3 regions of the Variovorax atrisoli genome follow, and region 1 is predicted to be linked to each of the others. Evidence: predicted binding sites of a transcription regulator. Region 1 holds the regulator's gene; each other region holds the start of a gene.
The links. Region 1 encodes sigma-54, which starts transcription at its own class of promoters, with help from an activator protein. Its sites were predicted from a motif close to TGGCANGNAANCTGCTTT; they were not measured.
Positions count from the first base shown of each region.

Region 2: a site for sigma-54 is predicted at 3,172-3,189, ahead of FHY06_RS24930 (BMP family protein). Genes of this name have one in related genera too.
Region 3: a site for sigma-54 is predicted at 6,298-6,315, ahead of FHY06_RS17370 (TorF family putative porin). Genes of this name have one in related genera too.

Region 1 is NZ_JACIBG010000004.1:116,793-126,533, forward strand. It holds gene FHY06_RS15750 (ATP-binding response regulator) at 1-1,089, shown strand, start outside; gene FHY06_RS15755 (cytochrome b) at 1,174-1,770, shown strand; gene FHY06_RS15760 (YceI family protein) at 1,767-2,384, shown strand; partial or broken gene FHY06_RS15765 (YceI family protein) at 2,464-3,111, shown strand; gene FHY06_RS15770 (LysE family translocator) at 3,161-3,808, shown strand; gene FHY06_RS15775 (phospholipase D family protein) at 3,819-5,393, opposite strand; gene rpoN (RNA polymerase factor sigma-54) at 5,517-7,118, opposite strand; gene lptB (LPS export ABC transporter ATP-binding protein) at 7,273-8,067, opposite strand; gene lptA (lipopolysaccharide transport periplasmic protein LptA) at 8,064-8,780, opposite strand; gene FHY06_RS15795 (thiol:disulfide interchange protein DsbA/DsbL) at 8,980-9,627, opposite strand.
Region 2 is NZ_JACIBG010000007.1:384,060-393,800, forward strand. It holds gene FHY06_RS24910 (gamma-glutamyltransferase family protein) at 1-381, opposite strand, end outside; gene FHY06_RS24915 (TetR/AcrR family transcriptional regulator) at 406-1,071, opposite strand; gene FHY06_RS24920 (amidase) at 1,068-2,273, opposite strand; gene FHY06_RS24925 (cysteine hydrolase family protein) at 2,273-3,070, opposite strand; gene FHY06_RS24930 (BMP family protein) at 3,248-4,231, shown strand; gene FHY06_RS24935 (ABC transporter ATP-binding protein) at 4,231-5,865, shown strand; gene FHY06_RS24940 (ABC transporter permease) at 5,862-6,944, shown strand; gene FHY06_RS24945 (ABC transporter permease) at 6,941-7,867, shown strand; gene FHY06_RS24950 (hypothetical protein) at 7,913-8,284, opposite strand; gene FHY06_RS24955 (FAD-dependent monooxygenase) at 8,490-9,741, shown strand, end outside.
Region 3 is NZ_JACIBG010000004.1:463,065-472,805, forward strand. It holds gene FHY06_RS17345 (FAD-linked oxidase C-terminal domain-containing protein) at 1-1,304, opposite strand, end outside; gene FHY06_RS17350 (LysR substrate-binding domain-containing protein) at 1,437-2,321, opposite strand; gene FHY06_RS17355 (SMP-30/gluconolactonase/LRE family protein) at 2,360-3,292, opposite strand; gene FHY06_RS17360 (ammonium transporter) at 3,506-4,942, opposite strand; gene glnK (P-II family nitrogen regulator) at 4,972-5,310, opposite strand; gene FHY06_RS17370 (TorF family putative porin) at 5,378-6,256, opposite strand; gene FHY06_RS17375 (YifB family Mg chelatase-like AAA ATPase) at 6,471-8,015, shown strand; gene FHY06_RS17380 (hypothetical protein) at 8,058-9,741, opposite strand, start outside.

The sequences.
Region 1 (9,741 bases):
ATCGGCCTGCAGGCCGAGGTGCTGCGCCAGCAGCTGGACAGCGGCGCCGGCATCGAGGCGGTGCAGCGCACGGTGGGCTCCCTGGCCCGCGCCCAGCAGGCGCTGGAGGGGCTGACCAACCAGCTGCTGGAAATCGGCAGGATCGAGGCCGCGGTCGATCCGCTGCGCCCATCCAGCGTGGCGCTGGCGCCGCTGCTGCACGAACTGGCGCGGCAGGCGGGCGAGGGCCGGGTGCTGGTGCGCTGCCCGCCGGATGCCCTCGCCTGGAGCGACGCCGTCTCGCTGCGCCGCGTGCTCGCCAACCTGGTCGACAACGCGGTCAAGTTCACGCCACGAGGGCGCGTGCTGCTGGCGGTGCGGGAACGCAGCCGCGACACCGGCCGCGCCTGGCGCGTGGAGGTGCGCGACAGCGGCATCGGCATTGCGGCCGAGGCCCAGCAGCGCGTGTTCGACGACTTCGAGCAGATCGGCAACGTCGAACGCAACCTGCAGCGCGGCCACGGCCTGGGGCTGGCGATCGTTCGGCGGCTGGCGGCCCACCTGGGCATCGAGGTGACGCTGCGCTCGGCGCCCGGGCGGGGCTCGGTGTTCGGCTTCGAGCTGCCGGCCGCGCCCGAGGGAGCGGTGGCGGCCCCGTCGCCGACCGTGCCAGACAACGACAGGGCCGATGCCAATGCGGCCAGCCCGCTGCGCCCCGGCCTCGCCGTGCTGGTGGTGGAAGACAACGCGGTGGTGGCCGACAGCCTCACCGCGCTGCTGCGGCAGTGGGAGGTCGAGCCGCGCGTCTACGCCAGCGCGGCCGAAGCGCTGGCGCTGGCCGACCTGCAAGCGCTCGACGCTGCCCTGTGCGACATCCGCCTGCCGGGCACGCTCGACGGCATCGCGCTGGCCGAGAGGCTGCAGCGGCAGAAGCCCTCGCTCACGATCGCGCTGATCTCGGCCGACATCAACGAGGCGACGCAGCGGCTGGCGGCCGAACGCGGCTGGCATGCGCTGCGTAAGCCGGTGCAGCCGCAGGAACTGCAGCGCATGCTGCTGCGCGCACAGCAGCAACAGCAGCTACCGCAACAGCAACGGGCGCACGGCTGAGGCCGCCGCAGCGGTGCGATCTGGCACAACGCGTGCTCCGTGCTTCGGGATATGCTCCGCGCACAGGCCGCCGCCCTGCCCCCGATGTCCACCGACATGCCCTCCCCCTCTCCTGCCGCCGGTACGCCCCGCCTGCGCTACGACCCGTTCGCGATCGCGCTGCACTGGCTGCTGGCTGTATTGATCGTCGGCTCCTTCGGCGTGGGGCTCTACATGACGGGGCTGCCGTTCTCGCCGCTGCGGCTGAAGGTCTACAACTGGCACAAGTGGGCGGGCGTGACCATCCTCGCGCTGTCGGCGCTGCGGCTGCTGTGGCGGCTCGGGCACCGGCCGCCCGCGCTGCCGGCGGACATGCCGGGCCTGCAGAAGGCCGGCTCTCGGATCAGCCACACGCTGATGTACCTGCTGTTCTTCGCCGTGCCGCTGTCCGGATGGGCCTACAGCTCGGCCATGGGCATGCCGGTCTCGTGGTTCGGGGTGCTGGCGCTGCCCGACTTCATGGCCGTCGATCACGATCTTGCCGAGGCGGTGCTGCAGCCGCTGCATCGCAACTGCGCCTTCGCGCTCGCGGGCATCACGCTGCTACACGTGGCGGCGGCGCTCAAGCACCACTGGATCGACCGCGACGGTCTGCTCAAACGGATGTGGCCGGGGCCACGACAGGAATCTGCCGGATCATGAACTCACTTCCTTCCCGCCTTCTTTGCCGCGGTCTTTCGCGGCTTCTTCCCCCGCTGCTGGCGCTTGTGGCGGCATTGCCGGCCGGCGCCGGCCCGGCCGCGCCCCCCGCCGCGAAGCTGGTCGCCGACAAGAGCCAGATCGTGTTCGTCACCAGGCAGATGGGCGTGCCCGTGGAAGGCAGCTTCAGGAAATTCGACGCGCAGGTGGCCTTCGACCCGAAGAAGCCCGATGGCGGCAGCGTCGCGCTGCAGATCGACACCGCCAGCGCCGGTTTCGGCGTGCCGATGAGCGACGCCGAGCTGCCCAAGCAGCCCTGGTTCGACGCCGCGCACTTTCCGCAGGCGAGCTTCCAGTCGAGCGCCATCAAGGCGCTGGGCGAAGGCAGGTTCGAGATGGCGGGCAAGCTCACCATCAAGGGCGTTGCCAGGCAGGTGACGGTGCCGGTCAGCATCGCGCCTGCACCGGGGAGCAACTACTCGGTGGCCACCGGAAGCCTTACGATCCAGCGGCTCGACTACAAGGTGGGCGAAGGCGAATGGACCGACACCTCGGTGGTCGGCAACGAGGTGCAGGTGCGCTTCAGGTTCACCCTCTCGGGGCTCGGGCCGCTGTGAAGCCGCAGCCCCATCCTTCCTCGCGCGGACATTCCGGATTTCTTCTTTCCTCTCTTTCATGACTCAGGCAGACAACGCCATGAAAAAGCTCCTCCTCGCCACGGCCCTGTCGGCCGCCGCATTCACCGGCATCGCCAACGCACAACAACAAGTGCAGCTGCCATCGGAATTCGCGCCAGCCGCCGCCGCCAAGCCCGCGGGCGGTCCGGCCAGGAACGCCAACTACGTGATCGACCCGACCCACACCTTCGTCATGTACGAGATGGGCCACTACGGCACCACCACCAACCGCGGCCGCTTCAGCACCAAGGACGGCTCGGTGCAGATCGACGGCACCGGCACCAGCGGCAAGGTCGACATCACCATGGACATCAGCTCCATCAACACCGGCGTCGACCTGCTCAACCGACACGTGCAGAGCAAGGACTTCTTCAACGTGGCCGAGTTTCCGACCGGCCGCTTCGTGGCCGACCGCATCGACTTCTCCGGCGACAAGGTGGTCGACGTGCCCGGCAGGCTCACGCTGATGGGCCAGACCCGCCCGGTGACGCTGAAGGCCGTGCGCTTCAACTGCTACCTGAGCCCGCTGATCAACCGCCAGGTGTGCGGCGGCGACTTCGAGACCACCGTGGAGCGCAGCGACTGGGGCATCACCTGAGGCCTGAACTTCGGCTTCGAGAACAAGGTGAAGCTGCTGGTGCAGGTCGAGGCGGTCAACGTGCAGTGACGGCCTCGCGCCGTACGAAGAAGCAGAACGAAAAGAAGGAGACACGGCCATGATCGACACCACCCTCGCCCTGCTCGGCATCGCCGGCGCCATGACCGTGGGCGCGATGAGCCCGGGCCCCAGCTTCGTGATGGTGGCGCGCACCGCGGTGACCTCGCGCGCCGACGGCCTCGCCGCCGCGCTCGGCATGGGCGCGGGCGGGCTGGTGTTCGCGATCGCGGCGCTGGCGGGGCTGCAGGCGGCGTTCCTCGCGGTGCCGGCGCTCTACCTGGCGATCAAGGGACTCGGCGGGGCGTACCTCGTGTACCTGGGCGTGCGCATCTGGCGCGGCGCGCGGCAGCCGCTGGCCGTGGCGCAGGAGGCCGGCGATCCGGCGCAGCGCCTGCAGGGACGCGGCAGGCGCACCTTCCTGCTGGGCCTGGCCACGCAGGTGAGCAACCCGAAGACCGCCGTGGTCTACGCGAGCATCTTCGCGGCCTTCCTGCCGCGCGAGGTGCCGCTGGTGCTGGCACTCGCCGTGCCGGCGGTCATCTTCTGCATCGAGGCGGGCTGGTATTCGATCGTGGCGCTGGCGCTCTCGTCGGCGGCGCCGCGTTCGGCCTACCTGCGCTACAAGGTCTGGATCGACCGGGCGGCAGGCGGCGTGATGGGACTGCTGGGCCTGCGGCTCGTGTGGTCGGCCGTGCGCGGCACCTGAGGCTGCGCGGCTACAGGAGGCTCTCCGGCGTCAGCGGGGCCAGTATCTCGAGCATGGTCCGGTCCCAGAAGCGGGAATCGGGCTCCTCGGTCAGCACCGTGAGCTTGCCCGCATCGTCGCTGACCCATTCGATGCGCGACTCGTTGCTGCCCTCGGCGAAGCGCAGCCTATAGGCGCCCTGCTGCTTGAGCACGTCGATGAGCTTCAGCGCCTGCTGGGCCATCTCGGGGCTGCGGATGAAAAGGCCGATCTCGGTGTTGTGCGTTTCCGAGCGCGGGTCGAAGTTCATCGAGCCGACGAACAGAATGCGCCGGTCGATCACCGCCGACTTGGCATGCAGCCTGCCCACCGAGGTGCCGAAGAGGCCCAGCCTCACGCTGCTGCGGGTGCGGTTGGTGCTCAGTTCATAGAGGTCGGCGCCCAGCTTGAGCATGTCGGGCCGGTAGCGGCGGTAGGCGGTGTGCACCAGCGGCTCGTCGGTGGCGGCGAGCGAGTTGGTGACCACGCTGATCTTCACGTTGCGCCCTCGGATCTCGCGCATCACCTCCAGCCCCGAGGCGCCGGGGATCAGGTAGGGCGAGACGATCGTCACTTCCGAACGCGCGCGCCGCATCTGCTCGACCACGTTGTAGCGCACGCTGTCGACGTCCAGCAGCGGCACGCCGCCATACGAGGCGGTCTTGCCGATCACGCGCTCGGGCGAATCGGCATAGGCTTCGGCGGTGGTCCAGATCAGGCCGAGCTTGCCGGCGTCCAGGTCCTCGGCCATCGGGCTGTAGCCCAGCAGGTCGTTGGGGGCGGGCTTGGGCGGCGGGGGCGTGGTCTCGGGGCCGGTGGCGAGCTCGAAGCGCTGCTGAAGCTCCTCGCGCGAGAGGCTGCTGCCCACCACCGACTGGATAGGCCGCACGTAGACGCTGTTCCAGTACTGGTCGAACAGGCTTCCAAGGCGCGGGACCAGCGCGCCGGTGACGAAGGTGTCGAGGTCGATGAAGTTCTCGCCCGAGGTGCGCCTGAAGTACTGGTTGCCGATGTTGCGCCCGCCCGCCACCGCCATCGCGCCATCGGCGATGAACAGCTTGTTGTGCATGCGGCGGTTGACGCGGCTGAAGTCGAAGAGCGAGGCGGTGAAGCGCTTCAGCAGGCTGCCGCGGCCTGCCGGGAAGGGGTTGAACAGGCGCAGCTCCACGTTGGGCGTGGCGGCCAGGCCCAGCAGCAGTTCGTCCTCGCCGGAGGTATAGAGGTCGTCCATCAAGAGCCGCACGCGCACCCCGCGCTGGGCGGCGTCGCGCAGGGTGCGCAGCAGGTAGCGGCCGGTCTCGTCGTTCTCGATCTGGTAGTACTGCACGTCCAGCGTGCGCTGCGCGCGGCGCGCGAGCTGGATGCGGGTGTCGAAGGCGAAGTCGCCGCCGGGCATCAGGCGGAAGCCGCTCAGGTCGGGGTCGGGCTGGGAGGCCAGCGCGATCCTGCCGAGCGCCGTGTCGGCCGAGACGGCGATGGTCTTGGTGGGCGGGCGCGGGGCCTCGTCGGGCAGCGTGGCGCAGCCCGTGACAAGCAGCACGAGCAGGGCGAACACCGCAGCCACCATCCAACGCCACGCGAGCCCATTCCAGGAACACCGCGGAACCGGCTCCGCCGGTCCGCAGGTGTTGCCCCCTGCAAGGGGGTTGGCGAAGCGACACGAAGTGCGCATAGCCTGGGGGTGTGCCAGTTACAAGGCTTTGCGCAGGTTGGCGGGCGCGATGCGCAGCGCCTCGCGGTACTTGGCGACGGTGCGGCGCGCGCACTCGATGCCCTGCTCCTTCAGCATCTCGGAGATCTGGCTGTCCGACAGCGGCTTCTTCACGCTTTCGGAACCGACGAACTGCTTGATGAGCGCGCGCACCGCGGTGCTCGACGCGTTGCCGCCGGTCTCGGTGCCCAGCGCCGAGCCGAAGAAGTACTTGAGCTCGACCGTGCCGAAGGGCGTGGCCATGTACTTGGCGGTGGTCACGCGCGAGATGGTCGATTCGTGCAGGCCCAGCTCGTCGGCGATCTCGCGCAGCACCAGCGGGCGCATGGCGAGCTCGCCGTGCACGAAGTAGCTCTTCTGCCGCTCGACGATGGCGTTGCTCACGCGCAGGATGGTGTCGAAGCGCTGCTGGATGTTCTTGATGAACCAGCGCGCCTCCTGCAGCCGCTGCGACAGCGCCTGGCTGCCCTCGCCCTTGTGCGACTTCAGCGCGCCGGCATAGATGTCGTGCACCCGCAGGCGCGGCATCACGTCGGGGTTGAGCATCACGCGGAACTTCACGTTGGTGCCGCGGCCGGTCTTGGTGACGATCACGTCGGGCACGATGACGTTGCGCTCCACGTCGACGAAGCGCCGGCCCGGCTTGGGCTCCAGCCGCGCGATGACCTGCAGCGCCGAGCGCACCAGCTCCTCGCTGCTGCGGGTGAGCGTGGCCAGGCGCTTGAAGTCGCGGCGCGCGAGCAGCTCCATGGGCTGCTTGCAGATGGCCAGCGCCGTCTTGCGGACCAGTTCCTCTTCCTCGGTCTCGTCGTCGCTCGCCATGGCGCGCAGCTGGATGCTCAGGCATTCGCCGAGGTCGCGCGCGCCGACGCCGGCGGGCTCCAGGCTCTGCAGCAGGCCCAGCGCCACCTGGAAGTGGTGCACGAGGTCGTCGAATTCGTCGTTGTCGTCGCCCGCCAGGCCCGAGGCCAGCGCGGGCAGCGAGTCTTCGAGGTAGCCATCCTCGTTGAGCGATTCGATGAGGAAGCGCAGCGCGGCGCTGTCGCTCTCGTTGAGCCGCAGGCTCAGTGCCTGGCGGTGCAGGAAGGACTGCAGCGACTCCTGGCTGCGCGCGAGCTCGGTGGCATCGGCGCGCTCGTCGTCGCCGGCGTTGTTCTGGCGCGCGGGCGCGTCGCTGCCCCATTCGCTGTCGTCAGGCGCCATGTCGACGGTGCCATCGCCTTCCCAGTCGGGCTCGCGCTCGGCGATCTCGGCGGCGGGGCCGTCGGCGTCGGCGACTGCCGTGCCTTCCGTGGAAGAAGTCGCGCTGCTGCTGCTCGCGGCCGAGGGGGCGAAGTCGCCCTCGCCGTCGGCGCCATCGCCGCCGTCATCGCGAGGGACCGGCGCGTCGGCGGTGTCGAGCCCGAATTCCTCGCGCACGGCCTCCTCGGCGGTGCGCTCCAGGAACGGGTTCTCGTCGAGCATCTGCTCCACTTCCTGGCTCAGCTCGAGCGTGGAGAGTTGGAGCAGCCTGATCGACTGCTGCAGCTGCGGCGTGAGCGCCAGGTGCTGCGAAACGCGAAGGGACAACCCCTGCTTCATGAGAAGACGGCTCCCCCCGAGGCAGCACGCCGCGCGCCACGCCAGTTCCCTGCCGGGAGCGGGCCGGCCGCTTCGGGCGGCCGTGCACACCAGCCCTCGCGAAGGGGCTCCACGCGCATGGCGACCACGCTTGCCGTTGACCCTCGCAACATGATCACATCCGGAAGTGCTCGCCCAGGTACACCCTGCGTACCTCGGCGTTGTCGACGATCTCCGAAGGCGTGCCTTGTGCCAGCACGTGCCCGTCGCTGATGATGAAAGCGTGGTCGCAGATGCCCAGCGTCTCGCGCACGTTGTGGTCGGTGATGAGCACGCCGATGCCGCGCTCCTTCAGGAAGCTGATGATGCGCTGGATCTCGATCACCGCGATCGGGTCGATGCCGGCGAAGGGCTCGTCCAGAAGAATGAAGCGCGGCTGCGTGGCCAGGGCGCGCGCGATCTCGACTCGGCGGCGCTCGCCGCCCGACAGCGCCATCGCGGGCGAATCGCGCAGGTGGTCGACGCGCAGGTCGACCAGCAGGTCGGTCAGGCGCTCCTCGATGTGCTCCTTCGACAGGGGAACCAGCCTGCCTTTCGCGTCGGGCTCGCTCTGGAGCTCGAGCACGGCGCGCACGTTCTCCTCGACCGTGAGCTTGCGGAAGATCGAGGCTTCCTGCGGCAGGTAGCTCAGCCCCATGCGGGCGCGGCGGTGGATCGGCATGTGCGCGATCGGCTCGCCGTCGATGGAGATGTCGCCGGCGTCGGCGCGCACCAGCCCCACGATCATGTAGAACGAGGTGGTCTTGCCCGCGCCATTCGGCCCGAGCAGCCCGACGACTTCGCCCTTCTGCACGTCGAGCGAGACGTCCTTCACGACGGTGCGGCTGCCGTAGCTCTTCTTCAGGCCGCGCGCGACCAGGCGGCTGCCCGGTGTGCCGCTGGCGTCCTGGGTTCCTGCGGATTCGATCACTTGCGCGTGTCTCCCTGGTCACTGAGCGTGGTGCTCGGGCGCAGGCCGGCGCCGGGAGCCGGGGTGGGCGCCGGCGCAGGGGCCTTGGCACCGCCGGCCGGAGCCGGAGCGCCCGGGGCCGGCGCGGTGGCGGCCTTGGGAGTGAGGATGGTCCGGACGCGGCCGCCAGGGGCCGAGGCGTTGACGGCGGTGTTCGGCGGCACGGTCGAGCCGTTGACGGTGTAGGTGTCGTTGCTCTGGTCGTAGACGATCAGCGCGCCCTGGCTCTCGTCGTTGGGCGTGGCGCCCAGCAGGCGGCGCATGACGGCGTTGCGGATGAACTTGACGTTGTCGGCGCGGCTGTCGTACTCGATGACTTCCGACTCGCCCTCGATCCACTCGTCGGGCGCATTGCGCTTCTGCTTGTAGTAGGCCCGCTTGCCGGGCGCCGCAGTGACCACGCCGTACTGGTAGCCCTCGGCGTCCTGGCGCACATCCAGCCGCGCGCCACGGATGATGATCGTGCCCTTCGTCACCAGCACGTTGCCGGTGAACACGCTGGTCTGCTTCAGGTCGTCGTAGCGCATCGCGTCCGACTCGATGTTCATCGGCTTGGAGCGGTCGGCGGTCTCGGCCACGGCGCCCGACGCGAGGCCTGCCAGCAACAGGGCGCCGGCGGCCAGCCGGCCGATGCGACGCAGGAAGGAGGTGGTGGGGTGAGAGTGCAATGTCATAGAGGCACGAAACTTGCTCGGCATTGTATGCGGCTGCGTGCTCCTGCCCCGCCCGCACAGATGAAAAAGCCCGCCTAGGCGGGCTTGACTTTCTTCCCGGCTTCATGCCCGAACACCGCGGAACCGGCTTCACCGGGCCGCCGGTGTTGCCCCCTGCAAGGGGGAAGGCGCGCGACACGAAGTGCGCGAAGCCTGGGGGTCAGCCCTTCTTGGCCTCGCCGATGAGATAGTTCACGACCTGAAGCACCTTGGTCATGTTGCCGGCGGTCTCGCCGTCGACATACCAGCGGCCGGCCACGGCCATCGCCGGCACGCCCGCCACCTTGTAGGCGTCGGTCAGCTGCGAGGCGCGCTTGGCCTTGCTGGCCACGCCGAAGGAGGTGAAGGTTTCCTTGAACTTGGCGGCGTCCAGGCCGTTGGCGGTGGCCCAGGCGATGATGTTGGCGTCGCCGTTCACGTTCTGGCGCTGCGCGTGGATCGCGTTGAACACCTTCGGCTGATACTCGTCGACCTTGCCCATGGCTTCGAGCGTGTAGTACAGGCGCTGCTTGGCCTCGACGTCGTTGCCCACGAAGGGAACGGGAATGCGGCGGAAGGAGACTTCCTTCGGGATCGTCTTGAGCCAGGCCTCCAGCGACGGCTCGAAGTCGTTGCAGTGCGGGCAGTTGTACGAGAAGAACTCGACCACCTCGACCTTGCCGGCGGGCGCGTCGACCGGCACGCGCTTGTCGAGCACCAGGTACTCGGAGCCGGCCTTGGGCACACGCGCCTGGGCGTGGGCCGGGTTGACGCCCAGGGACAGCAGCCCGAGCGAGGTTGCGGCCAGCGAAAAGTCACGACGTTTCATTGAAAGAGCTCTCCAGTTATTACGGCAGACTGAGCCGGCGCGCGGCGGGGAGTTCCCCCGCATCCGGCGCGCCCGAGGCTGTGGATGGTGGCGGCAAACGCCGCGCGGCGAAGT
Region 2 (9,741 bases), on a different contig from region 1:
GTCGCGCGCCGAGATGTCGAAGGCCCGGGCCCAGCTGTCCACCGCCGCGGCCGTGGTCAATGCCGACGCGCCGCCGCGCAGCGGGACCGGCCCCGCCAGCGGCGGAAGTGCTGCGGCGGCCTGCCCGATGCCGGAGATGCCGCGCACCGGCGCACCGGGCTGCGCGATGAGCCAGAAGCCGTCGCCTCCGAGCCCGGTGAAGTGCGGGCACACGACGCACAGCACCGCCGCCATGGCGATGGCGGCCTCGATGGCGTTGCCGCCGTCGGCCAGCACCTCCAGGCCCGCCGCACTGGCCAGCGGATGGGGGCTCGTCACCATGCCTCGCCGGGAGGTGGCCGAAGCAGGGGCGGCGGGCTGGTGTGCGGGCTCAGCGGACATGGAAGCAGTCATGCGGAAGTTCGTTCATGGCGCCTGCGTCAGGAAGGCCGCCACCATCTGGCGGGTCATCTTCTGGTGCGCCTTCTGCCAGGCCGCGGCCTGCAGGTCCTTGTTGAAGATGCGCGACAGCGTGAACGCATGGGCGCGGCCGTAGTACGACAGGCTCACCATCGCCACGTACAGGTGCAGCGCATCGATGCCGCTGCGCACGACGCCGGCCGCCACCCCGCGCACGAGCAGGCGGCGGATCAGCGCGATCACCGGCGACGACATCTCCGGGATCCGGTTCGAGCGCGCGAGATGCCGCGCCTCGTTGAGGTTCTCGAAGGCCAGCAGCTTGCGCAGCCGCGGGTGCGTCGCGAAGTGGTGGTCCACGAAATCGGCGATGTGCAGCAGGCCGGTCAGCGGCTCCTCGGCCTCAGGGTCCAGCCGGAGTTCTTCGTGCCGCAGGTCGGCCATCACCGCTTCGAGCACGGCGACGTACAGGTCGTCCTTGCTCCCGAAGTAGTGGTACAGCATGCGGATGTTCGTGCCGGCGAGCCGTGCGATGCGTTCGGTGCGCGCGCCGCTGTAGCCCTCGTTCGAGAACTCGTCGATCGCGGCTTCCAGGAGCTTCGCGCGCGTGAGTGCGGCGTCGCGCCGCGCGATCGTCTCCTGGGCCGGCGCCTGCCGTGGGGAAAGTTTGCTCATGGTGTGGATGGGAATGCAGGCGCTAGTGTCGCGGCAAGTTCGAGCAGCCGTTCGTCATTGCCCCTGGCCGAGATGAAGGATGCGCAAGGCGGCAGGCCCTCGGCAGCCGGCAGCGGAAACACCACCTGCGGCAGGCCCGCATGGCCGGCCACCGCGCCGAGCGCCAGTGCGCGCTCGTAGAAGGCGTCGCGCTGAGCCGCATCGGCCCGGCGCGACAGCGCAAGGCAGGGTGCGGCGGGAATCAGCCATGCCTCGTCGGGGTCCATCCTCTGCGCCAGCCGCGCGGCGGCCTGCGCGCGCCAGTCGCTCCAGCGCGTTCCCTGCGCGGCATCGAGCGCCAGTGCCGCCTCGAAGCGTGGCGCGATGGCGGCGCCGAAACGCGGCCGCCGTCGGTGGATCCACGGGCCGACGTGGGCCTGGATCTCCAGGCCCTGGAGCACGGCATAGGCTTCGAACCAGTCGCGCCAGTCGCCGCCGCCATAGGCGCTGCGCTCGCTGTCGATGCGCATCAGGCGGGCCCACGCGGCCAGCGGCTCGCGCACCGCGGGCTCCGCCAGCGCCAGTGCGTCCGTGGCCACGCACAGGCGCAGGGGCGGCGCGGACCGGTCGCCGCCGATGCGGGCTTCGGTGCCGAGCAGCGCCTGCCCGGCGCGGCGCAGCAGGTCGGCATCGCGCGCGAACCACCCCACCGTGTCGTAGCTCGGTGCGAAGGGTAAAACCCCGTCGAGCGGGATCCGGCCGTGCGTGGGCCGCATCGCGGCGACCCCGCAGAACGCCGCCGGCACGCGCACCGAGCCGCCCGTGTCGGTGCCCAGCGCCAGGTCGACCTCCGCCCATGCGACCGCGGCGGCGCTGCCGCTGGACGACCCACCGGGCAGCCGATCGGGGTCGCGCGGATGGCGCGGCGTGCCGTAGTGGGCGTTCTCGCCCTCCAGGCTGAAGGCGAGTTCGTCGCTGATCGTCTTGCCGACGACCCGCGCGCCTGCGCCACGCAGCGCGGCCACGCAGGGCGCGTCGTGCACGGCCGGCGCGTGGCTGGCGGCCCAGTCCGGGTTACCGCCGCCGGTGACTGCGCCTGCGATGTCGATCAGGTCCTTCACGCCCAGGCGCACCCCATTCAGCGCGCCATTGCCGGTGGCGGGCCGCTCGCAGCGGGGGCCGGGCATCCAGCCGCCCGATCCGTGCGCTGTCGCCGTGTGCATCAGGCGGGCAGCGCCGCGAGCACGGCGGCCGAGTCGGTCACGAAGCCGAAGCACTTCTTGACGTTCCAGATCGTCGCCTCGGTGCAGAAGTCCGGCGAGCTCGTGGCGCAGCAGTCGCTCAGCATCACGCAGCCGTAGCCCAGGAAGTTGGCGTCGGTGAGCGTGTGCAGCACGCACTGGTCGGTGTTGCAGCCCGCGAAGAGGATGCTGCGCACCCCGAGGTTGCGCAGGATGCTGTCCAGCGGCGTGTCCCAGAAGCCGCTGATGCGGTGCTTGTCGACCAGGAAGTCGCCCTCGTGCGGTGCGAGCTCGTCCACGATGGCCGCGGCCCACGAGTCCTTCTGCAGCACGTGGCCCTTGCCGCCGGGCAGCGGGTCGCCCAGGCCGACGCCCGTGCCGCTGTTCTTGTACAGATGGATCTGGTTGGGCGGCATGTTGGCCAGGTCCGGGCGGTTGCCCCAGTTGACCCAGACGACCGGCACGCCGGCACGGCGCAGCCCGGGCAGCAGCTTCTGCAGCGGCGCGATCGGCGTGCGGTCCGCCGCGTAGTTGCCGCCGATGTGGTCGACCCATCCGCCCTCGGTGCAGAAGTCGTTCTGCAGGTCGATGATGACGATGGCCGTGCGGCGCAGGTCGAGCACCACGTTCTGCGGCTGCGCCTGCACCCGGGCGCGCAGCGGCGCGGGCGGCTCCACGGACATGTCGACCTCGCGCTCGCTGGCGACCCAGTAGTACTGCTGGCCCAGGCCCAGGGCGCCGTCGGGCCGGGCATCGGGAAGATAGGGGTGGCGTTTCATCAAAGGCTCCGGTGGTGTGCGGGCGAAGGGCGCATCGCCGCAGGCTGGTGCATTCGTTGCGGTCGCCGCACCGATATGCGGCAAAAAATCGGCGAATTCACTGGCACTGTTATTGCGATGCGTTGTCGGTAAGTAATTGATTAGTTACTTAACCCTCCAACTAGCGAAAGGCATGCCATGCAGATTCCGTCCCTCTCCCGCCGCGCCGCCGTCCTCGCAGGCGTCAGCGCCTTCACCACCCTCGTGCTGAGCCTGCCGGCCTCGGCCGCCGATCCGATCGCGGTCGGCATCCTCATTCCCGGTTCCAAGTCGGACAAGGGATGGATGGAGTCCGGCTACGACGGCCTCGTGGCCGCACAGAAGGAGTACGGTGCCAGGATCAAGGTGCAGATGATCGAGAACATCAACTACGCCGACATGGAGCAGGCGCTGACCAACCTGGCCAGCAAGAACGCGCTCGTGATCGGCGTCGGCGGCCAGACCCAGGCGGCCGTGCTCAAGGTGGCCAAGCGCTTCCCCAAGACGCACTTCTCGATCGTCGGCGGCAACAAGGCCGAGGAGACGGCCAACGTGGCCGGCTACGACGTCAAGCAGGCCGAGATCGCCTTCGTCGCGGGCGCCGCCGCTGCGATGCTCTCGAAGAACGGCGCGGTGAGCTACGTGGGCGGCATGGAGATCCCGTCCATCGTCAACGCCGGCAAGGAGTTCGGCAACGGCGCCAGGTACATCAAGCCCGGCATCAAGTACTTCGAGAACTACACCGGCGACTTCGACAACGTGGCCAAGGCCAAGGAAGCCACGCTGGCGGCCATCGCGCAGGGCGCCGACGTGCACTATCACATCCTGAACCTCGGCCTGCGCGGCATGGAGCAGGCGGCCAAGGAGAAGGGCACGAAGATCATCGGCAGCTACACCAACCGCTGCGGCACCGATCCGCTCTATCCCGCCTACAGCATCACCGGCGTCGGCTACCAGGTGCAGTACGCCATCAAGGAGGCCGTCGGCGGTACCTGGAAGGCCGGCTACAAGCCCTTCGGACTGGCCATGGGGCCGAACGCGTCGGACATGGTCATCTGCGGGGCGACCGACGAACAGAAGGCCAAGCTCGAGCAGATCAAGAAGGACATCCTGTCCGGCAAGATCAAGGTGCTGGAGGGCTGATGCACGAGCGCCAAGCCATCGGCCTCCATGACGGCATCAGCGACGGCGGCCCGGGGCTTGCCGCAGCCCCGGTCGCCGCGCCGCTGCTGAAGCTGGAGGGGCTGTCCAAGCGCTTCGGCGCGCTGCAGGCGCTGCAGGACGTCTCGCTGGCGCTCCATCCCGGCGAGGTCCACTGCCTGCTGGGCGAGAACGGCGCCGGCAAGTCCACGCTGTGCAATCTCGTCTTCGGCGTGCACGCCGCGGACGCGGGCGAGATGACGCTGGCCGGCGAGACGTTTCGCCCGCGCTCGCCGGCGGATGCCCTTTCGCACGGCATCGCGATGGTCCACCAGCACTTCAGCCTCGTGCCCGACATGACGGTGCTCGACAACCTGCTGCTCGGCCAGGTGCGCGGCGTGCTTGACCGCAAGGCCGGCGCGGCGCGCATCGCCGCGATGCGGGAGCGCTACGGGCTCGCGCTCGATCCGCATGCGAAGGTGCAGGACCTGTCGGTGGGCGAGCGCCAGCGCGTGGAAATCGTGAAGTGCCTGGTGCGCGAGCCGCGCCTGCTGGTGCTCGACGAGCCCACCGCCGTGCTGCTGCCGCAGGAGATCGAGGCATTGCTCTCGGTGTGCACGCGCGTGGCGCAGCAGGGCTGCGGCGTGGTGCTGGTCACCCACAAGCTGGCGGAGATCCAGCGCGTTGCGCGGCGTGCGACCGTGCTGCGCGGCGGCCGCGTGGTGGCGCGCTCGGACGCGCCCGCACAGGACATTGACGCGCTGGTGCGCGCGATGATCCAGCGCGACCTGCAGGCGCCTGCCGCCGCGCCGGTTCGGGCGTCTCGTGCGTCCCGGCCGGCACCGGGCAGCCCGACGCGCGAGGCGGCGCTGCTGGCCGACGGCCTCACCGTGCGCGACGCCGATGGCGTGGTGCGCCTAGACAACTTCACCCTGCTGGTGGAGCCGGGCGAGATCGTGGCCATCGCCGGCGTCGAGGGCAATGGTCAGAGCGAGCTGGGCGCGGTGCTTTCGGGAATGCTGCGTCCCACCGAGGGGCGCTATTTCGTCTGCGGCGACGAGATGACGCGCGCCACGCCGCGCCAGCTCAGCGCCGCAGGCTGCGGCGTGGTGCCCGAAGACCGGCACGCGCTGGCCTGCGTGACAGGCATGAACGTCGCAGAGAACATCATGCTCGACCGCCTGGACCGGTTCCGGCGCTTCGGCCTCCTCGACCGCGCGGCCATGCGCCGCGAGGCGCTCGACCTCATGCAGCGCTACGACGTGCGCGCCGCCAGCCCCGACGTGCTATTCGGAGGCCTTTCGGGCGGCAACCAGCAGAAGGCGGTGCTCGCGCGCGAGCTCACGCTCGAGGGCCTGCGCTTCCTGCTGGCGGCGCAGCCCACGCGCGGCCTGGATGTCGGCGCGGTCGAGGCCGTCTACGGCCACATCCGGGCCGCCGCTGACCGCGGGGTCGGCGTGCTGCTCATCTCGTCGGAGCTCGACGAACTGCTGAGCGTCGCCGACCGCGTGCTGGTGCTCTACCGGGGCCGGGTGATGGGCGCATGCCCCACGGCGGGCGCCGACCGCGCGCGCATCGGTGCCTGGATGGCCGGGCACCGTGACAAGGAAGATGTTGCAGAGGAGGTCGCCCCATGAGCGGTCCTGTACTTGCCTGGTCGCGGCTCAGGCCGACCCCCGCCCTGCAGGTCTCGGCAGCCGCCGTGCTGCTGGCCTTCGGCGTCGGTGCCTTGCTGATCGCCGCGCTCGGCGTGCCCGTGGGCGATGCGGTCGCCGCATTCGCGGACGGCGCCTGGGGCTCGTCCTATGCGCTGGCTGCCTCGATCAACCGTGCGCTGGTGCTCATGCTGGTCGGCCTGGGTTTCATCCTGGCCGAGCGCGCGAACCTCACGAACGTGGGCGGAGAAGGGCAGATTGCCGTCGGCGGCATCACGGCCACGGCGCTCGCGCTGTGGCCACCCGTGGCGCAGCTGCCGTGGGGGCTTGCCTTCGTCGTTCCGATGCTCGGCGCCTGCGCGGCGGGCGCGCTCTGGGGCGGCATCGCCGGCGTCCTGCGCGTCAAGATGGGCACCAACGAGGTCATCGCGACCTTGCTGCTGTCATTCATCGCCATCTGGATGGTGTACGGCAGCGTGCAGTCCGAGCACCTGCTGCGCCGGCCGATGACGAGCAGCGCGACGCTGCCCGAGTCGCTGGAGATCCCGGTGGCGACCCAGCTGCCGCTGCTCACCGGTGATGCGGGTACGCCGCTGCACGTCGGCCTGCTGATCGGGGTGGTGCTGGCGGTGGCGGTGGCGCTGCTGCTCAACCGCACGGTGACGGGACTGCAGCTGCGCGCGACCGGCCTCAACCCGCGTGCGGCCCGCCGCGCCGGCATGCCCATCGACCGCCTCGCCATCGGCGCGCTCTGCGCAGCCGGCGCCTTCGGCGGACTGGCCGGCGCCTTCATGCTGCAGGGCGAGCAGTACACGCTCAAGGCCGGCTTCTCGTCGGGCTACGGCTTCGACGGCCTTGTGGTGGGCCTGCTCGCACGCGGCAGCGCGACCGGCGTGGTCGCGGGCTCGCTGCTCTTCGGCTTCCTGCGTTCGGGCGGGATCAACATGGAAATGGTGGCGCAGGTGCCCACCGCCCTGGTCGTGGTGATCCAGGGTCTCATCATCGTGACGCTCGCCGGGGCAGCCATCGGCATCCAGCGCATGGAGGCGCGACGCAAATGATCGATCCCGAACTGGCCGCCGTCTTCGTCGGCTCGAGCATCCGGCTCGCCGCGCCGCTGCTGCTCGCCGCCAGTGGCGAGCTCGTGAGCGAACGGGCCGGCGTGCTCAACATGAGCGTGGAGGGCCTCATGCTGGCCGGCGCCTTCGCAGGCGCCACGGCCTCGTGGGCCACCGGCTCGCCGTTGCTCGGCCTGCTCTGCGGCGTGCTGTGCGTGCTGCCCATCGCGTGGCTGCAGGCCTTCCTGAGCATCACGCTGCGCGCCAACCAGATCGTCACCGGCATCGGCATCAACATCCTGGTACTCGGCGCGACAACCCTGGGTTACCGGGCGATCTTCGGCAGCCGCTCGCGCGCCGAGATCCCGGGCCTGGACAAGTGGGCACCGCCCGGGCTGTCGGAGATCCCGCACCTGGGCGAGCAGGTCTTCCGGCAGGCATGGCTGCTCTATGCCGCCATCGTGCTGATCGTGCTCGTGGGCTGGGTGATGCGCGCCACCGCGCTCGGCTTGGCGATCCATGCCGCGGGCACGTCGCCGCAGGCGGGGAGCCATTCGGGGTTGAAGGTGAGCCGCATCCGCTACGGCGCCGTGCTGTTCACCGGCTTCATGTCCGCGCTGGCGGGCTGCTTCCTGTCGATCGGTGACATCCACACCTTCACGGAAGGCATGACCGGCGGCGCCGGCTACCTGGCGATCGCGGCGGTGATCTTCGGCAACTGGCGCCTCGGTCGGACCGTGATGGCCTGCTGCCTCTTCGGAGCCGCCACTGCGCTGCAGTTCCAGCTTCCAGCGATGGGCATCGAGGTGCCCAGCGCCCTGCTGATCGCCTTGCCCTACGTGCTCGCGCTGCTGGCGGTGGGCGGGCTGGTCGGTCGACAGGTCGCGCCCGCGGCGCTCACGAAGCCGTTGCCCGCGCAGGGCTGAAGCGCAGGTGCCGAGGAGGCGGCCCTGCGCGCGAGACGGCCGGCCTCAGTCGCGATCCTCGTAGTAGCGGCGGTACTGCTCGCGCTCCCACTGGCGGCGGCGCCATTCGCGACGCTCGGCACGGCGCTCTTCCCAGCGTTCGGCGCGACGTTCCTCCCAGCGCGCGGCCGGGTCGTAGTAGACGGGCGGCGGAACGGAGTAGACCGGCCGCGGAGCCTGGTAGTAGGTCGGCGCCGGATGGGTGTAGACGGGAGCCGGCTCGTAGTAGACCGGCGCCGGCTCGCTCACGACCACGCCGGGGACGTTGATGCCGACGGACCAGCTGGTGCCGGCGTTGGCCGATGCGGCGACGGTCAGGGCGCCGGCGGCAACGAGGCCTGCAGCGGCGAGCTTGAAGACGGTTCGCGAGAGAATCATTTTTCAACTCCAGAGGGCGGGAATCGCCCTGATGCGCTTCCAACGGACGGCGACCCGATACCGCGCACATCGCGACGGTGAAGAACGTTCCCAAATGTCACTGCGCCACGGCCTGCTGCGGCGCCCGCGATCCTTCGCGCATGTCCGGGCAACCATTGCCGTTCACCTCCCATTCACTTGTGAGCAAATGAAAAAGGATTCACGGATGAAAGAACATGCAGTCGTGATCGCCGGCGCGGGGCCGACGGGCTTGATGCTCGCCGGCGAGCTGGCCCTGGCAGGCGTCGACGTCGCCATCGTCGAGCGCCGCCCGGACCAGGCGCTTGCAGGCTCGCGCGCCGGCGGCCTGAGCTCGCGCTCGCTCGAGGTCCTGGACCAGCGCGGCATCGTCGAGCGGTTCCTCGCGCAGGGGCAGAAGGCCCAGGTCACGGGCTTCTCCGTCACCCGACTGGACATCAGCGACTTCCCGACCCGGCACAACTACGGGCTGGCGCTCAGGCAGAAGCACATCGAGCGCATCCTCGCCGCGTGGATCGACGAGCTCGCGGTGCCGATCTACCGGGGGCACGACCTCGCGGGCTTCGTGCAGGACGAGGCGGGCGTCACCATCGAGCTTTCCGGGGGCGAAGCGTTGCGTGCCGCGTATCTCGTCGGCTGCGACGGCGGCCGCAGCCTCGTGCGCAAGACGGCCGGCATCGCGTTTCCGGGATGGGAGGCGACGACCAGCAGCATCCTCGCCGAGGCGGAGATGACCGAGGAGCCGCCGCTGGGCGTGCATCGCACGGCCCGCGGCATCCATGCCTTCAGCAGGGAGCAGTACGAGATCCGCGACGGCAAGATCGTCTATGCGCAGGAGGGGCCGATCGGCGTGATGGTGACTGAAGAAACAGCCAATGCCACGGCCGAGCCCACGCTCGACGACCTCCGCTCGGCGCTCGTCGAGCTGTGCGGTACCGACTACGGAATCCACGACATGAAGTGGATCTCCCGGTTCACCGACATGTCGCGCCAGGCCGAGAGCTACCGCAGGGGCCGCGTCCTGCTGGCCGGCGATGCCGCGCACGTGCACTCGCCCGTGGGCGGTCAGGGCCTCAACACGGGCGTGCAGGACGCGGTGAACCTCGGGTGGAAGCTCGCCCAGGTGGTCAAGGGCGTTTCGCCCGACAGCCTGCTCGACACCTATCACCGCGAGCGGCACCCGGTCGCGGCACGCGTGCTGCGCACGACGATGGCGCAGGTCGCCCTTCAGCGCACCGACGATCGCACCGAGGCGCTGCGCGAAGTCGTGCTGGAGCTGCTCGGCATGGAGGAGCCGCGCAAGCGCATCGCCGCCGAGATGTCCGGACTGGGCATCCGCTACGACCTGCCAGGGACGCACCCCCTGGTCGGCCGCCGCATGCCCGACCTCGACCTGGTCACCCCCGAAGGCCCCGTGCGCGTGTTCGCGCTGCTGCACG
Region 3 (9,741 bases), 350 kb from region 1:
CCCACGCCATGCTCGCCCGAGACGGTGCCGCCCATCGCGACACTGGTCTCCAGGATGTCCGCGCCGAAGAGCTCGCAGCGGTGCAGCTCGTCGGGGTCGTTGGCGTCGAACAGCACCAGCGGATGCAGGTTGCCGTCGCCCGCGTGGAAGACGTTGCAGCAGCGCAGGTCGTACTTCTTTTCCATCTCCTGGATGGCCAGCAGGATGTCGGCCAGGCGCTTGCGCGGGATGGTGGAGTCCAGGCACATGTAGTCGGGGCTGATGCGGCCCGAGGCGGGGAACGCGTTCTTGCGTCCGCTCCAGAACCTCATGCGCTCTTCCTCGCTGCTGCTGCAGGCGATGGCGGTGGCGCCCGAGGCGCGCAGCACGGCGGTCATGCGACCAATCTCTTCCTCCACCTCCTCGGGCGTGCCGTCGGATTCGCACAGCAGGATGGCGGCGGCGTCGAGGTCGTAGCCGGCGCGCACGAAATCTTCGACCGCAGCGGTCATGGGCTTGTCCATCATCTCCAGGCCGGCGGGGATGATGCCGGCCGCGATCACCGCGGCCACCGCGTCACCGGCCTTCCGCACGTCGTCGAAGCTGGCCATGATGCAGCGCGCGAGCTGCGGCTTGGGCACCAGCTTGACGGTGACCTCGGTGGTCACGGCCAGCATGCCTTCGCTGCCGATGACCAGCGCGAGCAGGTCTAGGCCCGGCGCGTCGAGCGCCTCGCCGCCGAACTCGATCGCCTCGCCCTCGGCGGTGAAGCCGCGCACCCGCATCACGTTGTGCAGCGTGAGCCCGTACTTGAGGCAGTGCACGCCGCCCGAGTTCTCGGCCACGTTGCCGCCGATGGTGCAGGCGATCTGGCTCGACGGATCGGGCGCGTAGTAGAGGTTGAAGGGCGCGGCCGCCTCGCTGATGGCGAGGTTGCGCACCCCGCACTGGACCACGGCCGTGCGGCTCACCGGATCGATCTTCAGGATGCGGTTGAACCTGGCGAGCGACAGCGTCACGCCCATGGTGTGCGGCATGGCGCCGCCCGAGAGTCCGGTGCCCGCGCCGCGCGCGACCACCGGCACGCCGAGCTGGTGGCAGGTCTTGAGCACGGCAGCCACCTGCGCCTCGGTCTCGGGCAGGGCCACCACCAGCGGGCGGGCGCGGTAGGCGGTGAGGCCGTCGCACTCGTAGGGGGTGGTGTCCTCGTCGTGCCAGATCAGCGCGTGGGCCGGCAGGTGAGGCTGCAGCGCTCGCACGATCTGCGACTGGCGCTCCGTTTTCTGTAGCGAATCGTGTTGCGTGGGGGTCAGCGGCGCGTTCATGCGGCGGCCTCTTTCTTTATTTCTTGCTCGCGGGATGTCTCGTGTTTACCGCACTCTACGGACATTCCGGCCGAGCCGGGTTGATGGTTTTTCGCCGGCAGCTTGAAAGAACTTCGCGCCCGGCCGTCCGGTTCAGCGCAGGCTCTGCCCCAGCCAGTCGGCGAAAGCCGCGCACTCCCAGCGCTCCAGCGTGCCCGGCTGCCAGCAGATGTAGTGCCGGTGCGGCGAGACCACCGCCTGGTCGGACAGCGCCACCAGCCGCCCCGACTCGAACCACTCCGCACCCAGCTTCTGCCGCACAAGCGCCACGCCGAAGCCGCTCGCGGCCGCGTCGTACATCAGCCCCAGGTCGTTGAACTGCGAGCCGATGGCGGGCTCGGGCTGGTCGATGCCGCAACTGGCGAACCAGGTGCCCCAGGGTTCGAGCGGGCTGCGGATCAGGCGCGCGGCGGCGATCTCGGCCGCGCTGCGAAAGCCCGTGAAGGGGCCGAACTCGTTGAGGTAGCTCGGGCTGCAGGCAGGCACCACCTGCTCTTCGATCAGCAGCCGGTGCTCGCAGTCGGCATAGCCGCCGGGGCCGTAGCGCACCTCGAGGTCGGCCTGCTCGGCCGTCACGTCGAGCAGCGGGATCGACACCTGCAGCACCAGCTCGATGTCGGGATAGATGTTGCGGAACAGCTCCAGCCTCGGCATGAGGAACTGCCGGCTGAAGGTGGGGGTGACCGCGATGCGCAGCCGCGTGGCGCGCTGCGCGGCACTGCCGCCCAGAGGCGTGGCCTGCAGCGCCGCGAGCCCCGTTCGCACGTTCGCGAGATAGGCGGCACCATCGGCCGTGAGGCTGAAGTCGCCGCGGCCGAAGAGCTTGAAGCCGACATGCGATTCGAGCTGCCGGATGCGGTGGCTCACAGCGCTGGGCGTGACGCACAGCTCGTCGGCCGCGCGGCCCGCATGGCGCAGGCGCGCCACGGCCTCGAAGGTCAGCAGGCACTGGATCGGCGGGATGTGCTGCAGGGCCATGCGTGGCGCCCGGTGCTGCGTTCTCGGTTCGGCTCGGCTCAGTCTTCGAAGAAGCTGACCGGCAGGCCGGGCGTGTCGACGCGCATCGAGATCACCGTGCCCGAGGCGGGCCGCTGCGCGATCTCGGCGGCGGGCCTGCCCTTGCGGCCGCTGGTGACGAACAGCGTCTTCAGGTCGTCGCCGCCGAAGCAGGGCATGGTCGGGCACTGCACGGGCACGGGCACCGCGGCGACGATCTCGCCCGTGGGCGCGAAGCGCAGCAGCTGCGCGCCTTCGAACATGGCGACCCAGTAGTTGCCCTGCGCGTCGACGGTGGCGCCGTCGGGGCGGCCCTGGTAGCCCAGCGGCGCATCGACGGTCCAGCCCTCGCGCTTGGCGTCGAACTGGTGGAACACGCGGGCGTGCGAGAGCGAGTTGGCCTCGGCATCCCAGTCCCATGCGCAGACCACGTGCGCGGCGGTGTCGGCCCAGTAGAGGGTGCGCGCATCGGGCGAGAAGGCCAGGCCGTTGGCGGTGGTGGACTCGTTGGCCATCTGCGTGAGCGTGGGCGAGACGCCTGTGCCGGGGCGCGCGTCGAAGCAATAGAGCGCGGCGTTGGCGCGGTCCTTCGCCTCGTTGAGCGACCCACCCCAGAAGCGGCCCAGCGGGTCGCACTTGCCGTCGTTGAAGCGCATGGTGCGCACGTCGTGCTCGACGCGCGCCATCACGGCCAGCTCGCCACCCCATTCGCGCGCACGGTAGATGCCGTCGCGCAGTGCGATCACCAGGCCGCCGCTGCGCGCGGGCGCCATGCAGCCGGGTTCGGTGGGCAGGGGCCAGCGCTCGACCTTCGCGCCCGGCGACCCGATCTCACCGCGCGTGCGCAGCACTGCACGGCCGGGAATGTCGAGCCAGTAGAGCGATCGTTCTTCGGGATGCCAGAACGGCGATTCGCCGAGCTCGCAGAGGCTGTCTTCGATGGAGGTCCACATGGTGGCGAGATTTTGCTCCCGCCCGCCGGGGCCCCGGACAAAAAAAAGCCCGCTGGCGCCGAAGCGCTCGCGGGCTGAACATCCAAAGGAGACCTCGCTTGAAACTTTTTCTTCAGTCGGGGAACACCGCGGAACCGGCTTTGCCGGGCCGCTGGTGTTGCCCCCTGCAAGGGGGAAGGCGCGCGCGACACGAAGTGCGCGAAGCCTGGGGGTTTACCTGTTGTATGCGGTCTCGCCGTGCGAGGAGATGTCGAGGCCTTCGCGCTCTTCTTCTTCCGACACACGCAGGCCGAGGGTCAGGTCGGCGATCTTGTAGGCGATGAAGGCCACGACGCCAGACCACACGATCGTGAGCAGCACGCTCTTGATCTGGATCCAGACCTGTGCGCCCATCGCGAAGGTGTCGGGGGTCGCGCCGCCGGTGCCGCCCAGGCCCTTGGCCGCGAACACGCCGGTCAGGATGGCACCCAGGATACCGCCCACGCCGTGGACGCCGAACACGTCGAACGCGTCGTCGGCACCGAGCATACGCTTCAGGCCGCCCACGCCCCACAGGCAGACCAGGCCGGCCAGCAGGCCCAGCACGATCGAACCCATCGGACCGACGAAGCCGGCGGCGGGCGTGACGGCCACCAGGCCGGCGACGGCACCGGATGCTGCACCCAGCATCGAGGCCTTGCCCTTGTGCAGGCTCTCGCCCAGGATCCACGACAGGGCCGCGGCGGCGGTGGCGAGCACCGTGTTCACGAAGGCCAGGCCGGCGACGGCGTTGGCAGCACCGGCCGAGCCGGCGTTGAAGCCGAACCAGCCGACCCACAGCAGCGAAGCGCCGACCATGGTGAGCGTGAGCGAGTGAGGCGTGAAGGCTTCCTTGCCGTAGCCGACGCGCTTGCCGACCATGTAGGCGCCGACCAGGCCGGCCACACCGGCGTTGATGTGCACCACGGTGCCGCCGGCGAAGTCCAGAGCGCCGTCCTTGCCCAGCAGGCCGCCGCCCCACACGATGTGGGCGATCGGCACGTAGCTGAAGGTGAACCACAGCACCGAGAACAGCAACACGGCCGAGAACTTGGCGCGCTCCGCGAAGGCGCCGACGATCAGCGCCACGGTGATGGCCGCGAAGGTGCCCTGGAAGGCGACGAACACGTATTCGGGAATCGTGGTCAGCGCGCCGAAGGTCTCCTGCGTGATGCCCTTCATGAAGATCTTGTCGAATCCTCCGAAGAAGTTGCCGTCACCCGAGAAGGCCAGGCTGTAGCCGTAGACGGCCCACAGGATGCTGATCAGCGAGAAGATCACGAAGACCTGCATCAGCACCGACAGCATGTTCTTCGAGCGGCCCAGGCCGCCATAGAACAGCGCGAGGCCGGGGATGGTCATCAGGATCACGAGAAGGGTCGAAGTCAGCATCCAGGCGGTGTCGCCGGAGTCGATCTTCGGAGCGGGGGCCGCGGCGGGCGCAGCAGGAGCTGCATCGGCGGCGGCCGGGGCTGCCGCTGCGGGAGCAGCAGCCGGGGCGGGCGCGGCGGCAGCGGGTGCCGACGCGGCCGGAGCCTCGGCGGTTGCCGCGGCGGGAGTCTGCGCGAAGCCGGTGGTACCGGCAGCCAACACGCTCAAGCCGAGCGCAAGAGAGACAAGCAGTTTTTTCATAGTCGTTGTTCTTTCGGGCCAGGACTCGATCAGAGGGCTTCGCGGCCCGTTTCGCCGGTGCGGATGCGAACGACCTGTTCGAGGTTGTAGACGAAGATCTTGCCGTCGCCGATCTTGCCGGTGCGCGCAGCGCCTTCCACCGCCTCGATCACGCGATCGACGAGGTCGTCGGAGACGGCCGCTTCGATCTTGACCTTGGGCAGGAAGTCGACCACGTATTCAGCGCCGCGGTAGAGCTCCGTGTGGCCCTTCTGGCGGCCGAAACCCTTCACCTCGGTGACGGTGATCCCCTGCACGCCGATGGCCGACAGCGCTTCGCGCACTTCGTCGAGCTTGAACGGTTTGATGATGGCTGTGACCAGCTTCATGAGTTTTCTCCTTCGGATGGAAATGAAGTGGCGCGGCAGCTTGGGCCACGCCTCGTTGTTGTATGGCTTACAGCGTCTTCGTCAGCGTGACGATGAAGCGGGCCTTGTTCGGCGAGTAGTAGGTCGTGCCGAAGGTGCCGAAGCCGAAGTCGACGCCCGGGTTGCTCACCGCGAGGTACGAGTTCTTCTTGTTGGCGCCCTGGACCGAGCCGGTCAGCGACAGGCCGTTGCCGAAGTCGTAGCTCGCGCCGATGTTGTAGTCGACGTAGCTCTTGTAGCCCAGGCTGCGGATGTCGCTGGACATGTTGGTGAAGCCCACGGCGGCCTTCAGCGTGACCTTGGGCACGATCTCCTTGCTGTACGACAGGTTCAGGTAGCCCGTGTTCGTGCCCTTCAGGCCCGAGCCGGCCTTGTTGCCTGCGTAGCCGAAGTAGTCCTTCGACACGGTGTGCGAGTACTTGGCGGTGAAGGAGCCGAAGCTGTCGTTCGCGTAGGTGGCGCCGACGTACAGCTCGGTGGTGTTGCCCGAGGAGTTGCCCGGGTAGATGTAGGTGAGCGCACCGACGTCCATGTCCAGCGGGCCGGCCTTGAACTTGTAGCCGCCGTAGACGTCCATCTCGATGCTGTTGCCCTTGAGCCAGTTGACGCTGGAGTTCCAGTTGCCGACGTAGAAGCCGCTGTCGCCGAAGGCGTAGTCCAGGCCGCCCTGGATGGCGGGCTTGAAGCCCTTGGTCTTGGCGTAGTCGTTCTTGCCGATCATGTCCTGGTCCTGGCCACGGAACTTGTAGTTCGTGGTGATCGACACGTTGCCCGTGAGGTTCGGTGCGGGTGCCGCAGCCGGTGCTGCTGCGGCGTCGGTCGTTGCAGTCTGCGCCAGGGCCGCGCCGGACGCGGTCAATGCGGTGGCCAGAACGATCAGCGCCTGGGCGGCGGTACGGTGCGTCATCAGGGAACTCCTCGAAGGTGTGTTGTGGGACCGAGGGGTTCAAAGCAGGGAGCGTGCCAAAGTGCACGAATGCCTCCTCTCGCAACCGCCCCCACGTCGTGGTTGAGAGCCAAATCGTTACAACACCTGTTGCGAGTGGTTGCAGATGCACGGTGCGCCGCACCACCGCGGGAACGCCCAAAAAGTGCGCACCATCTTGGGGAGAGGGAGAGGAATGGGACTGTCTTTGGTGCAAAGCCGCGCCTTGCTGGGTCTTGAAGCGGCCAGTGTCACGGTAGAGGTGCATCTGGCGAACGGTTTGCCCAGCTTCACGCTGGTCGGACTGGTCGAAACGGAGGTCAAGGAGGCGCGCGAGCGCGTGCGCTCGGCGCTCCAGAACGCGGGGCTGGAATTTCCCAATAACAAACGCATCACGGTCAACCTCGCGCCGGCCGACCTGCCGAAGGACTCCGGGCGCTTCGACCTGCCCATCGCGCTGGGCATCCTCGCCGCCAGCGGCCAGATCGACGACGCGAAGCTCGCCGGCCACGAGTTCGCCGGCGAGCTCTCGCTGTCGGGTGAGCTGCGGCCCGTCCGCGGCGCCCTGGCCATGGCGCTCGCCCTGCACACGCGCGGCGTCGCGACCCGGCTGGTGCTGCCCCTGGAGAGTGCGCTGGAGGCGGCCCTGGTGCCGGGCGGCGAGGTCTACGGCGCGAAGCACCTGCTGGACGTGGTGCGCCAGTTCGTGGCGACCGACGAGGAAGCCTCCCAGCTGCCCGACACCGCGGACGACGGCTGGGCCCGCATCCACGCCGCGCCCGACGTGGCGCCACCCCGCTACGCCGACCTGGCCGAAGTCAAGGGCCATACCGGCGTCAAGCGCGTGCTCGAGATCGCCGCGGCGGGCGGCCACAGCCTGCTGATGGTGGGCGAGCCCGGCTCGGGCAAGTCGATGCTGGCCCAGCGCTTCGCCGGCCTGCTGCCCGCGATGCACATCGACGAGGCACTGGAGAGCGCCGCAGTGGCCAGCCTGGGCGGGCGCTTCGCGACGCAGCGCTGGCGCGTGAGGCCTACCTGTGCTCCGCACCACACTGCGAGCGCCGTGGCGCTGGTCGGCGGAGGCTCGCCGCCGCGCCCCGGGGAAATCTCGCGCGCGCACCATGGCGTCCTCTTCCTCGACGAATTCCCCGAGTTCGCCCGATCCGCCCTCGAAGCGCTGCGCGAGCCGCTGGAGACCGGCACGATCACCATCGCGCGCGCCGCGCAGCGCGCCGAGTTCCTCGCGCGCTTCCAGCTCGTCGCCGCGATGAACCCCTGCCCCTGCGGCTATCTCGGCTCCTCGGCGCGGCCCTGCCGCTGCACGCCGGAACAGGTCTCGCGCTACCAGGGAAAGCTCAGCGGCCCGCTGCTCGACCGCATCGACCTGCACATCGAAGTGCCGCCGGTCTCGGCCCAGCTGCTGCTCGAAGCGCCTGCGGGCGAATCGACCGACAGCATCCGCGAACGCGTCGTCGCCGCACGCGAGCGCGCGATGCAGCGCCAGGGCCATGCCAACCAGTCACTGCACGGCGCGGCCATCGACCGCCACGCGGCCCTCGACGACACGGCCCGCGCATTCATGTTCAACGCCGCCGCCAAGCTCGGATGGTCCGCGCGCAGCACGCACCGGGCGCTGAAGGTGGCGCGCACGATTGCGGATCTGGCAGGGTCGGAGGCGGTGCAGGTCGGGCACCTGGCGGAGGCGGTGCAGTACCGAAGGGCGCTGCGCGGGGCTGCCTAGAAGTAGAAGAAGAAAAAGAAGAAGAGCTTCTCGACGCGACCCTCAGCTCACCAGCGAATCGATCCACTGCGCTGCATGAGTCCCGCCCTGCTCGAAGTAGTGGGTGTGCGCGCCGATGCCCATGCACACGTCATGCTCCGATCCGTAGGGCCCCGGCGCGAAGGCCGGCGCCGGGTTCCAGAGCGTCGCATGGCCGCCCACGGTGTCGATCGCAGGAGGCGGGTCGCACCATAGCCAGCGGCCGACGTAGTCGCCGGTGGTGTACAGGTTGACCCACCGGTTGGCGCCGACGTCGCGGGCGAGCGGGCCGCTGTTGCCCGGCGTCCTGGCCCGGCCCACCCATTCGTAGAGAAGCGGAAAGCGCGCCGCGTACAGCTGCCGCAGCGGGCAACCCGCGGTCAGCAGGTGAAGCTTGCCCTGCAGCTGCGGCCACAGCCGCGTGACGCGGTCCTCGATGCCGGCATCGGCCTGCCATTGCGCGCGGTGCTGCAGGTAGCGCAGGAGTTCGGTGGAGATCACCGTGCCCTGGCTGTGCGCCACGATCACGATACGGTCGTACTGTTGCGCCACGAGGTGTTCGAGCAGCGCCACGTAGCGCGAGAAGATCCGGGCGCGCGGGATGGCGTGGCGCGGGAACTCGCGGAAATGGTTGTCCACGTCCAGTGCCACGTCGAGCGGCAGCCGCAGCCAGGGCACGTAGCGGGACAGCACCCCGCCGAAGGCCGAGAGCGCCGCGGCCGCGGTGGCGGCACTGAGTACCAGGGGCTTGAGCACGCTCTCCGACAGAGGCCCGAACCATTCGATGTACGCGCCGCCTATCAGGTCCTTCGGCAAGATGCCGCAGCGCGCCAGCAGCAGCACGACGCCGACGACGGCAGCCACCACCACGCTGGTTGCCGCAAGCCCGGTGACGACGGCTTCGAGCCGGCGGTAGCCGCCGCTGAGCCAACGCCCCAGATCCTGCGCCGTGCCTACGCCGTTCCTGATTTCGGCGAGCACGCTGGGCACGAGCACCACGATCATGTAGAGCAGCAGCGCCAGCGTAAGGCCTGCCGCGAGCACGAAGGTCTCGGTGCTGCGGAGATAGCGCTGGTGCAGGAAGTTGGAGCCCTTGTCGAAACAGCCCGAGGCCACGTCGAAGATCAGCGGGCAATACGAAGTTCCCTCTGCGCCGAATTCCACCAGCGTGGTGAGCAACGCCCAGATCGCCATCGAGAGAGCGACGAAGGAAGCCATGGACACCATCAGCCCCAACCGCCCGGTCGCCACGCTGCCGCGCGCGGCATCGCCGTCACGAGCCGCGATCTGTCCAAGGACGAACCACAGCAGGAAGGGCACGACCGCCGCGGCCCACCAGATCACGATGCCCAGCAGCATGAACTCGAATGCGCGCATGCCGGCGCGCACCCAGTCGTGCAGGTCGACCGCTTGCGCCCTGGACGCGAACGTGGCCGACACCAGGTGCCCCAGCAACAGCAGCGTCGTGGCCGCGAGGAAGGCGAGCCCCACCGCGCGCATCGCCGGGAAGCGCGCGGCCGCCACCCGCAGGACGTAGTCGAACAGCAGTCCGAGCAGCGCCAGGCAGCCCACGCCCACCACCCAGTGCGCCGGCACCCAGTGCAGCAGCGCCGTGGCGGCTATCGCGCAGGCTGCCGCAGCGAAGCGGTTCGCAGGCCGCGCACCATACCGGTAGCAGTACCACCACAGCGCGAGCGCCGGCGCTGCC